Regions from separate parts of the Ensifer sp. SL37 genome, predicted to be linked through region 1. Evidence: riboswitches for the same ligand, from Rfam matches in the RefSeq annotation. Region 1 holds a riboswitch; the other holds the start of a gene.
The links. A riboswitch is a leader RNA that binds a small molecule or an ion and turns the genes downstream of it on or off. The one in region 1 is predicted to bind S-adenosylmethionine.

Region 1 (5,242 bases):
TACTGCAGCCGGACGGGGCCCCAGCGTCTTCCGAACCGGTGGCCGCTGCCACGATCCCGCTGATCGGCTTTGCCCAGGCGGGTGCCGGCGGCTACTTCGACGATGGCGGCTTTCCCGCCGGTCAGGGCTGGGACGTCATCGATTTTCCGACGGATGCGGAAAAGCGCAGCGGCACCTATGCGCTCGGGGTGCAGGGAGACAGCATGCTGCCGCTCTACCGCGACGGCGACATCCTGATCGTCGACCCCGGCGCGCCGATCCGGCGTGGCGATCGGGTCGTGGTGAAGACGCAAGAAGGCGAGGTCATGGCAAAGGTGCTCACGCGCCAGACGCCGCGTGTGATCGAACTTCTGTCGCTCAATCCCGAGCATCCGAACCGGAGCTTCGAGACCAGCCAGATCGAATGGATCGCCCGAATTATCTGGGCCAGCCAATAGGACGTCCTTCCTGATGCGGCAACATTTCTACACCCTTGCCGGCGGCATCGCCGCAATCGCCCTTTTCACCGGCATCCTCTATGCGGGCGCTGTTGCCATCCGCGACCGTGAGACCGCCGCCACACCGGAACTCGTTCTCGAAACGCCCGACATGACAGATTTCGAGGCGACGCCGGATCAGGCCGACGACGAGGTCCCGCTCGACCCCGGCGGCGCGGCGACGACCAGCGAACAATCGCCCACGACGGAAAATGCGGCGCGCGCCATCGAGCCACAGCAGTTCGGCCTGCCCGATACGGTCACCAGTGCGCCACTCGAACGGGTGGAACCGCGCGCGCCGTTGTCGGAACCGAAGAAGGAAGCGAAGGCCGCCGGGCCGACCGTACTCTATCGCCCGGTCGCGGTCGCCGCCGGTGTGATCCAGTTCGACAAGCTGACGCTGCAGATCGACGGCATCGAGCCGGAACAAGCGGAGCGGACCTGCGAAAGCGCCGGCAAGAGCTGGCCCTGCGGCATCGTCGCGCGAACCGCCTTCAGAAACTTCCTGCGCGCACGTGCGGTCAGCTGCGATCTGCCCGAAGGAGATTCCGGCCCTTCGGCCACCGCCTCCTGCACGCTTGGCGGACAGGATCTTGCCACCTGGCTCGTCGACAATGGCTGGGCAACGCCGGTTCCCGGCTCGACCCTCGAAAAACGCGCCGACGCAGCACGCCAGGCGAAGCTCGGTTTTTACGGTGACGATCCGCGCGACCTCAACCACACGCCGATGACATTCGACGATCCGACCCTCGGCATCGGAGTGGACGCCTCGCAGCCGGACTTGTAAATAGCCGCGACAATTCCCAGCTCTCGACCGTCTGCCGAAAGCGGCAGATGGCTCAACTCTTTCAAACGACGCAATTCCGGATCAGGAACCGTCCCATCCTGGAATCGCTCTACCGCCGGAAAGCCCATGCAACCAAGCCTCAGCCACCACGAAGCTCTCATCTATGTCATGGTGATGATGTCGGCGGTCGACCGCGAGATGAGCGACGACGAGTTTGCCCGCATCGGCCGGCTGGTTCAATTCCTGCCCGTGTTCGACGGCTTCGACGAGGACAGCCTCGTCCATATCGGCCATGAATGCTCGGCACAGCTGGCGGCGCCCGAAGGGCTCGACATCATGCTCGAGATCGTGCGCGAAGCGCTGCCGGAGAAGTTCCACGAGACGGCCTATGCGCTCGCCGTCGAGATCGCGGCCGCCGACCAGCGCATCCGCAACGAAGAAATCCGCCTGCTGCAGTTGCTGCGCGACCGGCTTGGCCTCGACAAGCTGACTTGCGCCGCTATCGAGCGCGGCGCGCTCGCCCGCTTCCGCCGATAGGCCGGCCGGTGATCACGCCGAGAAGTCCTGGCGCCTAGTAGATTCCGTTTGGGAAGTAGCGCAGGTAGATTTCCTCCAAGCGGCCACTGCGCGACAGCGCCAGCAGCGCGTGATCGATCGCCTGGGTCAGGGCAGCCTCGGACTTGCGGTTCATGATCGTCAGGCCTTCACCGAGGAAGCGCTGCGAGAAGTAGGCGCCATCGACAAGCGTGCAGCAGCCGCCAGCAGCGCTACCCGAGATCCAGAAGGACAGCTGCATGCCGTCGGAAAACACCGCCGGCACATCGCCCTTCTGCAGAGCCGTCAGCATGGCCTCGCGGTCGGGATAGACCTTGGCCTCGATCTTCGGGAAAAACGCCTTGAACATCGCCTCATGCGTGGTTCCGGCGACGACACCGACCGGCTTCCCCTTGAGATCGCTCGGTGCCGAGACTGCTCCCGCCGCCTTGGTGTTGACGGCGAAGCGCGCCGGAAGCCGCATGAAGGCGCGGGAAAAGCCGAAGCGTTGGCGCAGTTCCGGACCGACGGCGATACCGGCGGCCACCGCCTCGCCCTGCCCCTCTTCCAGTGCCGGCAGCAGCTCCGCATAGGTCACGGCCTGGATCTGGCATTTGGCTTCGATGTCGAGCTCGCGGCAGATCTCGCGCACGAGATCGACATGAAATCCCGAAAGCTTGCCGGACTGGTCGATGAAGTTGAACGGCGGAAAATCCACCGTCGTCAAGAAACGCAGGCGCGCCAGGCCCGTGAGATCGGGCTTGGCGATGCGTTCGCGCGCGTCGAACAGCAGCGGCAGATCCTTGGCCTCGGCCGCAAGCGGCGTCGCGATCAAGGATGCGCAAAGGGCGAAAAGGGAAAGAACTTTCATGGGCAGCGGCCGGCACGTCTCATGTGGCAGGGGCGGCCCTTGGAACCGCGGTGATTCATCGAGCGGTAAAGTAACCGGCCGCAGCGCAGCTGACCATAGGCCGCCACGAGAACGCGGTTACACAAGGAACGGGACGAGAAAGAATGGAGCGGGTGATCGGGATCGAACCGACGACATCCAGCTTGGGAAGCTGGCGTTCTACCGCTGAACTACACCCGCGGTGCCTGCGAAATTTCCCGAACCGGGGCGATCTGTCAAGCACCCTTGCGCGGGATCGCGTAAGGGTGCTGCGAAATCCCCTACTCGGCGCGGAAATGCTTCGAGAGCTTCAGGCCCTGCGCCTGGTAGTTGGAGCCGACGCCGAGGCCATAGAGACCATCCGGCCGTTCCAGCATGTGTTCGTAGATCAGGCGGCCGACGATCTGGCCGTGTTCGAGGATGAACGGCACCTCGTGGCTGCGCACTTCGAGCACGGCTCGGCTGCCCGTGCCGCCGGCCGAGGCATGGCCGAAACCCGGATCGAAGAAGCCGGCATAATGCACGCGAAACTCGCCGACCAGCGGATCGAACGGCGTCATCTCGGCCGCATAAAGCGGTGGAACATGCACCGCCTCGCGCGAGACGAGAATGTAGAACTCATCCGGATCGAGGATCAGTTCGTCGCGGCCACGGCTGTAGAGTGGCTCCCAGAAATCGAAGATCGCGTGCTGCGCTTTCTTGTCGACGTCGATGACGGCGGTGTGATGCTTGCCGCGATAGCCGATCAGGCCTTCCGGCCCGGTGCCCTTCAGATCGATCGACAGCGCGATGCCGCCGCCGCTGACGTTCGGCTTGTCGCTCGCCACCAGCACGTCGCTCTCGTGCAGCGCCTGCAGTTCCTGCTCCGACAGGATAGACTGGCCCATGCGGAAGCGGATCTGCGACAGGCGCGAGCCGCGGCGCACGACGATCGGGAAGGTGCGCGGGCTGATTTCGAGATAGAGCGGACCGCTGTAGCCGGCCGGGATCTTGTCGAATTCCTGGGCGCGATCAGTGATGACGCGGGTGAAGATGTCGAGGCGACCGGTCGAGCTTTTCGGGTTGGCCGAGGCCGACATGCCCTCAGGCAGTTCCAGGCTTTCCATCAGCGGCACGATGTAGACGCAGCCCGTTTCCAGCACCGCGCCATCGGTCAGATCGACGACGTGCAGCTTCAGCCGGTCGAGCTTGTCGGCAACGAGGTGAGACGGACCCGGCATGAAGCTTGCGCGGACGCGGAAAGCCTTCGAGCCTAGGCGCAGGTCGAGGCTTGCCGGCTGGATCTGATCGTCATCCAGCGGCTTCTCGCTTTTGAGGCGTCCCGATTCTAACAGCGCGGCGATCGCGCGATCGGCCAAAATCCCAGTGTCGCGGCCCATTGCAGTCCTCTTTTCAGTTGCGAGACAAAACCAAACTCCGGGAATTGACGCAAGCGTACCCTGGCAGTATTGAAGCTTTATCCCGTGGTGATTTGGCCGGTCGGCTTGCAGCCACGTTAAACAAGTAGCTAAAAAGGCCGGGTGTCAAACCGGCCCTTCACGCGGCCGGTTTTTTTGTTTTTGAAAGTGACCGTCACATGAGCAAAAACTGGCGCCCCGCAACGCAACTGGTCCATGGCGGGACCACCCGTTCCCAGCACGGAGAGACCTCCGAGGCGATCTTCCTTACCCAGGGCTTTGTCTACGAGACGTCGGAAGCTGCGGAAGCTCGTTTCAAGGGCGAGACCGAAGGCTTCATCTACGCCCGCTACGGTAGCCCGACCAACGACATGTTTGAAAAGCGCATGTGCATGCTGGAAGGCGCCGAGGATGCGCGCGCCACGGCATCGGGCATGGCTGCCGTCACCGCCGCCATTCTCTGCCAGCTGAAGGCCGGCGACCACATCGTCGCCGCCCGCGCCCTCTTCGGCTCCTGCCGCTGGGTGGTCGAGACGCTGGCGCCGAAATACGGCATCGAGTGCACGCTGGTCGACGGACGCGACCTCGCCAACTGGGAAAAGGCGATCCAGAAGAACACCAAGGTCTTCTTCCTCGAAAGCCCGACCAACCCGACGCTCGAAGTCATCGACATTGCCGGCGTTGCCAAGCTCGCCAACCAGATCGGCGCCAAGGTCGTCGTCGATAACGTCTTTGCGACGCCGCTCTTCCAGAAGCCGCTGGAACTCGGCGCCCATATCGTCGTCTATTCCGCCACCAAGCATATCGACGGTCAGGGCCGTTGCCTCGGCGGTGTCGTGCTTTCCGACAAGGAATGGATCAACGAGCACCTGCACGACTACTTCCGCCACACCGGCCCGGCGATGTCGCCGTTCAACGCCTGGACGCTGCTGAAGGGCATCGAGACGCTGCCGCTACGCGTGCGTCAGCAGACGGAAACGGCCCGCCGCGTGGCCGACTTCCTGGCAGAACAGCCGCAGGTCGCCAAGGTCATCTATCCTGGCCGCAAGGATCATCCGCAGGCCGACATCATCGCCAAGCAGATGACCGGCGGATCGACGCTCGTCGCCTTCGAACTGAAGGGCGGCAAGGATGCAGCCTTCGCGCTGCAGAATGCGCT
Region 2 (5,242 bases), 740 kb from region 1:
CGCCGGTCCCAAACCTTGACGGCGCGGCGGTGGCGCGACTGGTCCTGGCCGATCCGCACACCCTCGGGATTGTAGCCATAGGCGCCGAAGGGCGAGGTGCCGGCGGTACCGATCCATTTTGAGCCGCCCTGATGGCGGCCCTTTTGCTCCTGCAGCCGCTGGCGCAAGGTCTCCATCAGCTTGTCGAAGCCGCCGAGTGCCTCGGTCAGGCGTTTTTCTTCCTCGCTCAGATGCTTCTCTGCGAGCTTGCGCAGCCAATCCTCGGGGATGACGGCCTCTTCGCTCGCTTCCATCGGGTTGACTGCTTCGAGACCCGAAAAGCAGTGCTGGAACACCCGGTCGAAGCGGTCGATATGGCGTTCGTCCTTCACCAGTGCCGTGCGCGCCAGATAGTAGAAGGCTTCGACGTCGAAGGTGGCGATGCCCGCCTCCATCCCCTCGATCAAGGACAGGAATTCCCGGAGCGTGACCGGGACCTTCGCTGCCTTGAGTTCGAGGAAGAAGGGAATGAACATCTGACCTCAGCTTTTCCCGGTGCCGATCTCCGCGAGATCGTAGGGCGTCGTCTGGTACATCTCGTTGATCCAGTTACCGAAGAAGAGATGCGCATGGCTGCGCCAGCGGTTCTGCGGCGGCAGGGTCGAATCGTTGTGCGGGAAATAGTCGTGCGGCATCTTGATCGGCACGCCCGCATCCACGTCGCGGAAGTATTCGTCCGACAGCGAGGTCGAATCATACTCCACGTGGTTGAACATGTAGAGCCGGTTGCCCTTTTTCTCGTGCACGAGGCAGACGCCCATCTCCTTCGATTCCATCAGAATTTCGAGGCTCGGCACCTTGTCGATGTCGGCGCGGCGCACTTCGGTCCAGCGCGAAACGGGGACGGCGAAATCGTCGGAGAAGCCGTTGAGGTAGACGGAGGAGCGGTTGAGGTTCTGGTGGCGGTAGACGCCGAAGGCTTTTTCCTTCAGCGGATACTTCGGCACGTTGTGGAAGTGATAGATCGCCGCCATCGCGCCCCAGCAGACGTTGAGCGTCGAATGCACGTTGGTCTCGGTCCAGTCGAGGATACGCTTCAGCTCGTCCCAATAGGTGACGTCTTCGTATTCGAGCGTCTCGACCGGGGCGCCGGTGATGATGAAACCGTCGAACTTGCGGCCCTGCACTTCTTCCCAGGTCTCGTAGAAGGAGAGCAGGTGATCTTCCGAGGTGTTCTTGGCGCGGTGAGCGCCGATGCGCACCAGCGACAGTTCCACCTGCAGCGGCGAAGCGCCGATCAGGCGCGCCATCTGGATCTCTGTCTTGATCTTGTTCGGCATGAGGTTCAGGAGCCCGATCTGGAGCGGGCGGATATCCTGACGGATCGCCACGGTCTCGGTCATCACCCGCACGCCCTCATGCGCGAGGGTTTCGAAGGCGGGCAGCGTATCGGGAATCTTGATGGGCATGGGCTTCCACTCGATCAATACAAAAAAACCGGCGGCGATTGATCGCGACCGGTCCTCGGAAATCCAACTTTCCTCGGCCCTTTAGCGACTTGTTTAACGTGGCTGCAAGCCGGCCGGCCAAATCACCACGGAGAATTTGATAGCGCGAGTGGGCCGCGGGGGTCAAGAAAAACGATTCGCGTAGGGGGCGGCTGCCCCTCATCCCGCTGCCGCGACCCCCGCTGGCGGGGAGAAGCGGCCTTGCCGCACCCGATCGTTCCACGAGCTAAGCTCAGTGGCCGTTCGGCCCATCTTGGTAGCCGGGTTCGCTGTCGGCACGTCTCGGCTTGGGGGCAGCCGTCGTCCTCGTCCCCTCTCCCCGCCCGCGGGGAGAGGGTCAGGGTGAGGGGGGAGCCTGCAGCAAGCTTAGAGCATCCCGCATGCCATAACCCAGCCGGCGGTCAGCCTGATCGATACCGAGCCAGAAGAAACGAAAGCGGATCGGGTCACCGCCGCCAAAGGGCGTCATTTCCTGATGTATCCAGGTCTGCCGTTGCTCGCCGGCAAGGGCGATGTGGAAGTAGTGCCGCCGATGACAGATCGTCCTGCCGTCCTTCGGGTAGTGGTAGTCCTGCGTGACGAGATGGGTGAGTGCTTCCGGCGGCGTCAGCCCGGTTTCCTCGATGAATTCCCGCTGAGCCGATGTCTCCGGGCTTTCGCCTGGTTCCATCGTACCGCCGGGTACCTGCAGCTCGATGTCTGGGAAATCCGGCTCGTCGAAGACCAGCAGGCGGTTCTGCCACGTGGCGTAGATCAGGACCTTGTGCGCGTCCGGCCTCATCCGTCGCGGCGGGCCATGAAGGCGAGGCGCTCGAAGAGGTGCACGTCTTGTTCGTTCTTCAGGAGCGCACCATGCAGCTTCGGCAACATGGTCTTGGCATCGGCCCTGAGGTCGGCCGGATCGACCTCGTCGGCGACGAGCAGGCGGATCCAGTCGAGCGCCTCTGACGTGGAGGGCTTCTTCTTCAGCCCCGGCACCTGGCGGATGTCGTAGAAGGCGGCGAGCGCCGCCGAAAGCAGCGTCTTGCGGATGCCGGGATAATGCACCTCGACGATGCGGGCGAGCGTGTCTGCATCGGGGAAGCGGATATAGTGGAAGAAGCAGCGGCGCAGAAACGCGTCCGGCAGCTCCTTCTCGTTGTTGGAGGTGATGATGACGATCGGCCGGTGACGCGCGCCGATCATCTCGCCGGTCTCGTAGACATGGAATTCCATGCGGTCGAGCTCCTGCAACAGGTCGTTCGGAAACTCGATGTCGGCCTTGTCTATCTCGTCGATCAGAAGCACCACGCGGCGATCGGCCTCGAAGGCCTGCCAGAGCTTGCCCTTGCGGATATAGTTCCGGACCTCGTTGACACGCTCGTCGCCGAGCTGGCTGTCGCGCAGCCGCGACACGGCGTCATATTCATAGAGGCCTTGCTGTGCCTTGGTCGTCGACTTGACGCTCCATTCGATGAGTTCGAGGCCAAGTGCGGCAGCGATCTGGCGGGCAAGCTCGGTCTTGCCGGTGCCGGGCTCGCCCTTGACCAGCAGTGGGCGCTCCAGCCGGATCGCGGCGTTGACGGCGATCATCAGGTCCTTGTCGGCGATATAGTCGGCGGTGCCTTGAAATTGCATGGGCGTCTTCCGGTTCAGCGTAAGTCAGGCGAAGTCATGCCCTATGGACTATCGCATAATGGCTTAAATCGGAATCGTTTTGAGGGTGGGCGCAATCAGGGGGTCAGCCGCGAAGCGCGGTGACCTCGATCTCGATCAGCATTTCCGGGCGGATCAGGTCGCAGACGATCATGGTTGCGGCCGGGCGGATCTCGCCGAAGACTTCGCCGAAAATCGGGAACACCCGGTCGGCGAAGCTGGCATCGGTGACGTAATAGTGGTTGCGCACCACGTCCTTCATCGAGAAGCCCGCTTCCTTCAGCGCGCCCTCGATCGTCTTCAGGCAATTGCGCGCCTGCTCTTCCACCGTCTCGGGCATGGTCATGGTGGCGTAGTCATAGCCGGTCGTGCCGGAGACGAAGCACCAGTCACCCATCGCGACGGCACGCGAATAGCCTGCCGTCTTTTCGAAGGGCGAGCCCGAGGAGATGAGCTTGCGCGCCATATCTTCGTTTTAAGCCCAGGGGCGCGCGGCGCCGACCGTCTTTTCGAAGCTGTCGATGGCGGTTGCCTTTTCCAGCGTCAGGCCGATGTCGTCGAGGCCGTTCAAGAGGCAGTGACGCTTGAAGGCGTCGACCTCGAACTTGACCGAACCGCCGTCCGGACCGGTGATTTCCTGGGATTCCAGGTCGACCGAGAGGATGGCGTTGGAGCCGCGCGAGGCGTCGTCCATCAGCTTGTCGAGGTCAGCCTGGCTGACGACGATCGGCAGGATGCCGTTCTTGAAACAGTTGTTGTAGAAGATGTCGGCAAAGGACGTGGAGATCACGCAGCGGATGCCGAAGTCGAGCAGCGCCCACGGAGCATGCTCGCGCGAGGAGCCGCAGCCGAAGTTATCGCCGGCAACGAGAATGCTGGCGTTCTGGTAGGCCGGCTTGTTGAGCACGAAGTCCGGGTTGACCGAGCCGTCTTCATTGTAGCGGGCTTCGGCGAAGAGGCCCTTGCCAAGGCCGGTGCGCTTGATCGTCTTCAGGTAGTCCTTCGGAATGATCATGTCCGTGTCGATGTTGACGACGGGGAGGGGGGCGGCGACACCGGTGAGCTTGACGAATTTTTCCATAACTTCAGGCCTTCGATTTCAGAAGAATGTTGCGCTAGCGTTTAGATGAGTTTTGCGCCGAAATGAAGGAAAATCTGTTCAAATACGCTTCGCCGGGCGGGTGAAAATGCCCGCCCGGCGAGAGCTTCGTCCGGATCTCGATTGTCTGCAGGGACTTAGCTTGCCTTCACCGGGCTGTTCATGGCCCAGAGAACGCCGAAGGGATCGCGGAGCTGGCCGTAGCGGTCGCCCCAGAACATCACCTCGATCGGCATCACGACCTCGGCGCCGGCGGCAACCGCACGGTCCCACCAGGCATCGATGTCGTCGACGGTGAGCGTCAGGGTGAAGGCCTGCGGCTTTTCCAGCGGATGGCCGTATTCCGGATAGGCATCGGCGAGCATCAGCGAGCTGCCGTTGACATAGAGGTGGATGTGCATCGTGCGGCCCTGCTCGTCGAGCGGGTGCCGGCCCACTTCCTTGGCCCCGAAGGCGCGCTGGTAGAATTCGGACGCCTTGGCGGCGCCATCGACCTGAAGATAGGGCAGAAGGCCGTTGAGGACCGGTGCCGGCTGCTGCGTCTGGGTATCCATATCGTTCTCCATCCTGTTCGAAGAGCCAGTACCGTGCTGGCCTGCCTCAAGGACGGACATGGAATCTCTGATCCGACATGGAGTCGAAAAAAAATCGCGGCCGGCTGCATGACGGTTTTTGAAGGCCACCAACAGGGTTCGAGCCGATCACGGATCGGCCCGATTGCAATGATCGCCGGGGATCGATTCCGACGCCCAGGGATCGATTTCGACACTCAGGGGGATCAGAGGTCGATGATCGTGCCGCGGCCGTCGTTCCAGATGCGCATCTCGCGCTGGCCCTGGGCCGCACCTGCGGCAGCCGGGCGCGCGGTGGCGCGGGCAGGCCTGAAATTCAGCCGGGTGGCAATGGCGCTGCCGACCACGACGACGGCGGCGATGCCGGCCAGTGCCAGCGCCAGCGAGGCGGTAAGCACAAAGGCCGCGAACGTGATGGTCAGGGCTGCGGCCGTAAAGAGAACAGAGCG

Region 2: it holds a riboswitch for S-adenosylmethionine, as region 1 does, so the genes downstream of both, metA (homoserine O-acetyltransferase MetA) here and OVA00_RS16750 (O-succinylhomoserine sulfhydrylase) in region 1, are expected to answer to the same signal.

The regions. Positions count from the first base shown of each region.
Region 1 covers NZ_JAPPRN010000006.1:945,268-950,509, forward strand. Annotated here, with positions in the region: gene OVA00_RS16720 (S24 family peptidase) at 1-437, shown strand, start outside; gene OVA00_RS16725 (thermonuclease family protein) at 451-1,263, shown strand; gene OVA00_RS16730 (tellurite resistance TerB family protein) at 1,390-1,800, shown strand; gene OVA00_RS16735 (transporter substrate-binding domain-containing protein) at 1,835-2,668, opposite strand; tRNA gene OVA00_RS16740 (tRNA-Gly) at 2,813-2,887, opposite strand; gene OVA00_RS16745 (2'-deoxycytidine 5'-triphosphate deaminase) at 2,968-4,065, opposite strand; SAM riboswitch at 4,140-4,218, shown strand; gene OVA00_RS16750 (O-succinylhomoserine sulfhydrylase) at 4,263-5,242, shown strand, end outside.
Region 2 covers NZ_JAPPRN010000006.1:1,687,125-1,692,366, forward strand. Annotated here, with positions in the region: gene OVA00_RS20250 (vWA domain-containing protein) at 1-515, opposite strand, end outside; gene metA (homoserine O-acetyltransferase MetA) at 522-1,448, opposite strand; SAM riboswitch at 1,510-1,587, opposite strand; gene OVA00_RS20260 (NUDIX hydrolase) at 1,825-2,268, opposite strand; gene OVA00_RS20265 (AAA family ATPase) at 2,265-3,104, opposite strand; gene OVA00_RS20270 (RidA family protein) at 3,208-3,588, opposite strand; gene leuD (3-isopropylmalate dehydratase small subunit) at 3,598-4,203, opposite strand; gene OVA00_RS20280 (VOC family protein) at 4,359-4,775, opposite strand; gene OVA00_RS20285 (hypothetical protein) at 5,000-5,242, opposite strand, start outside.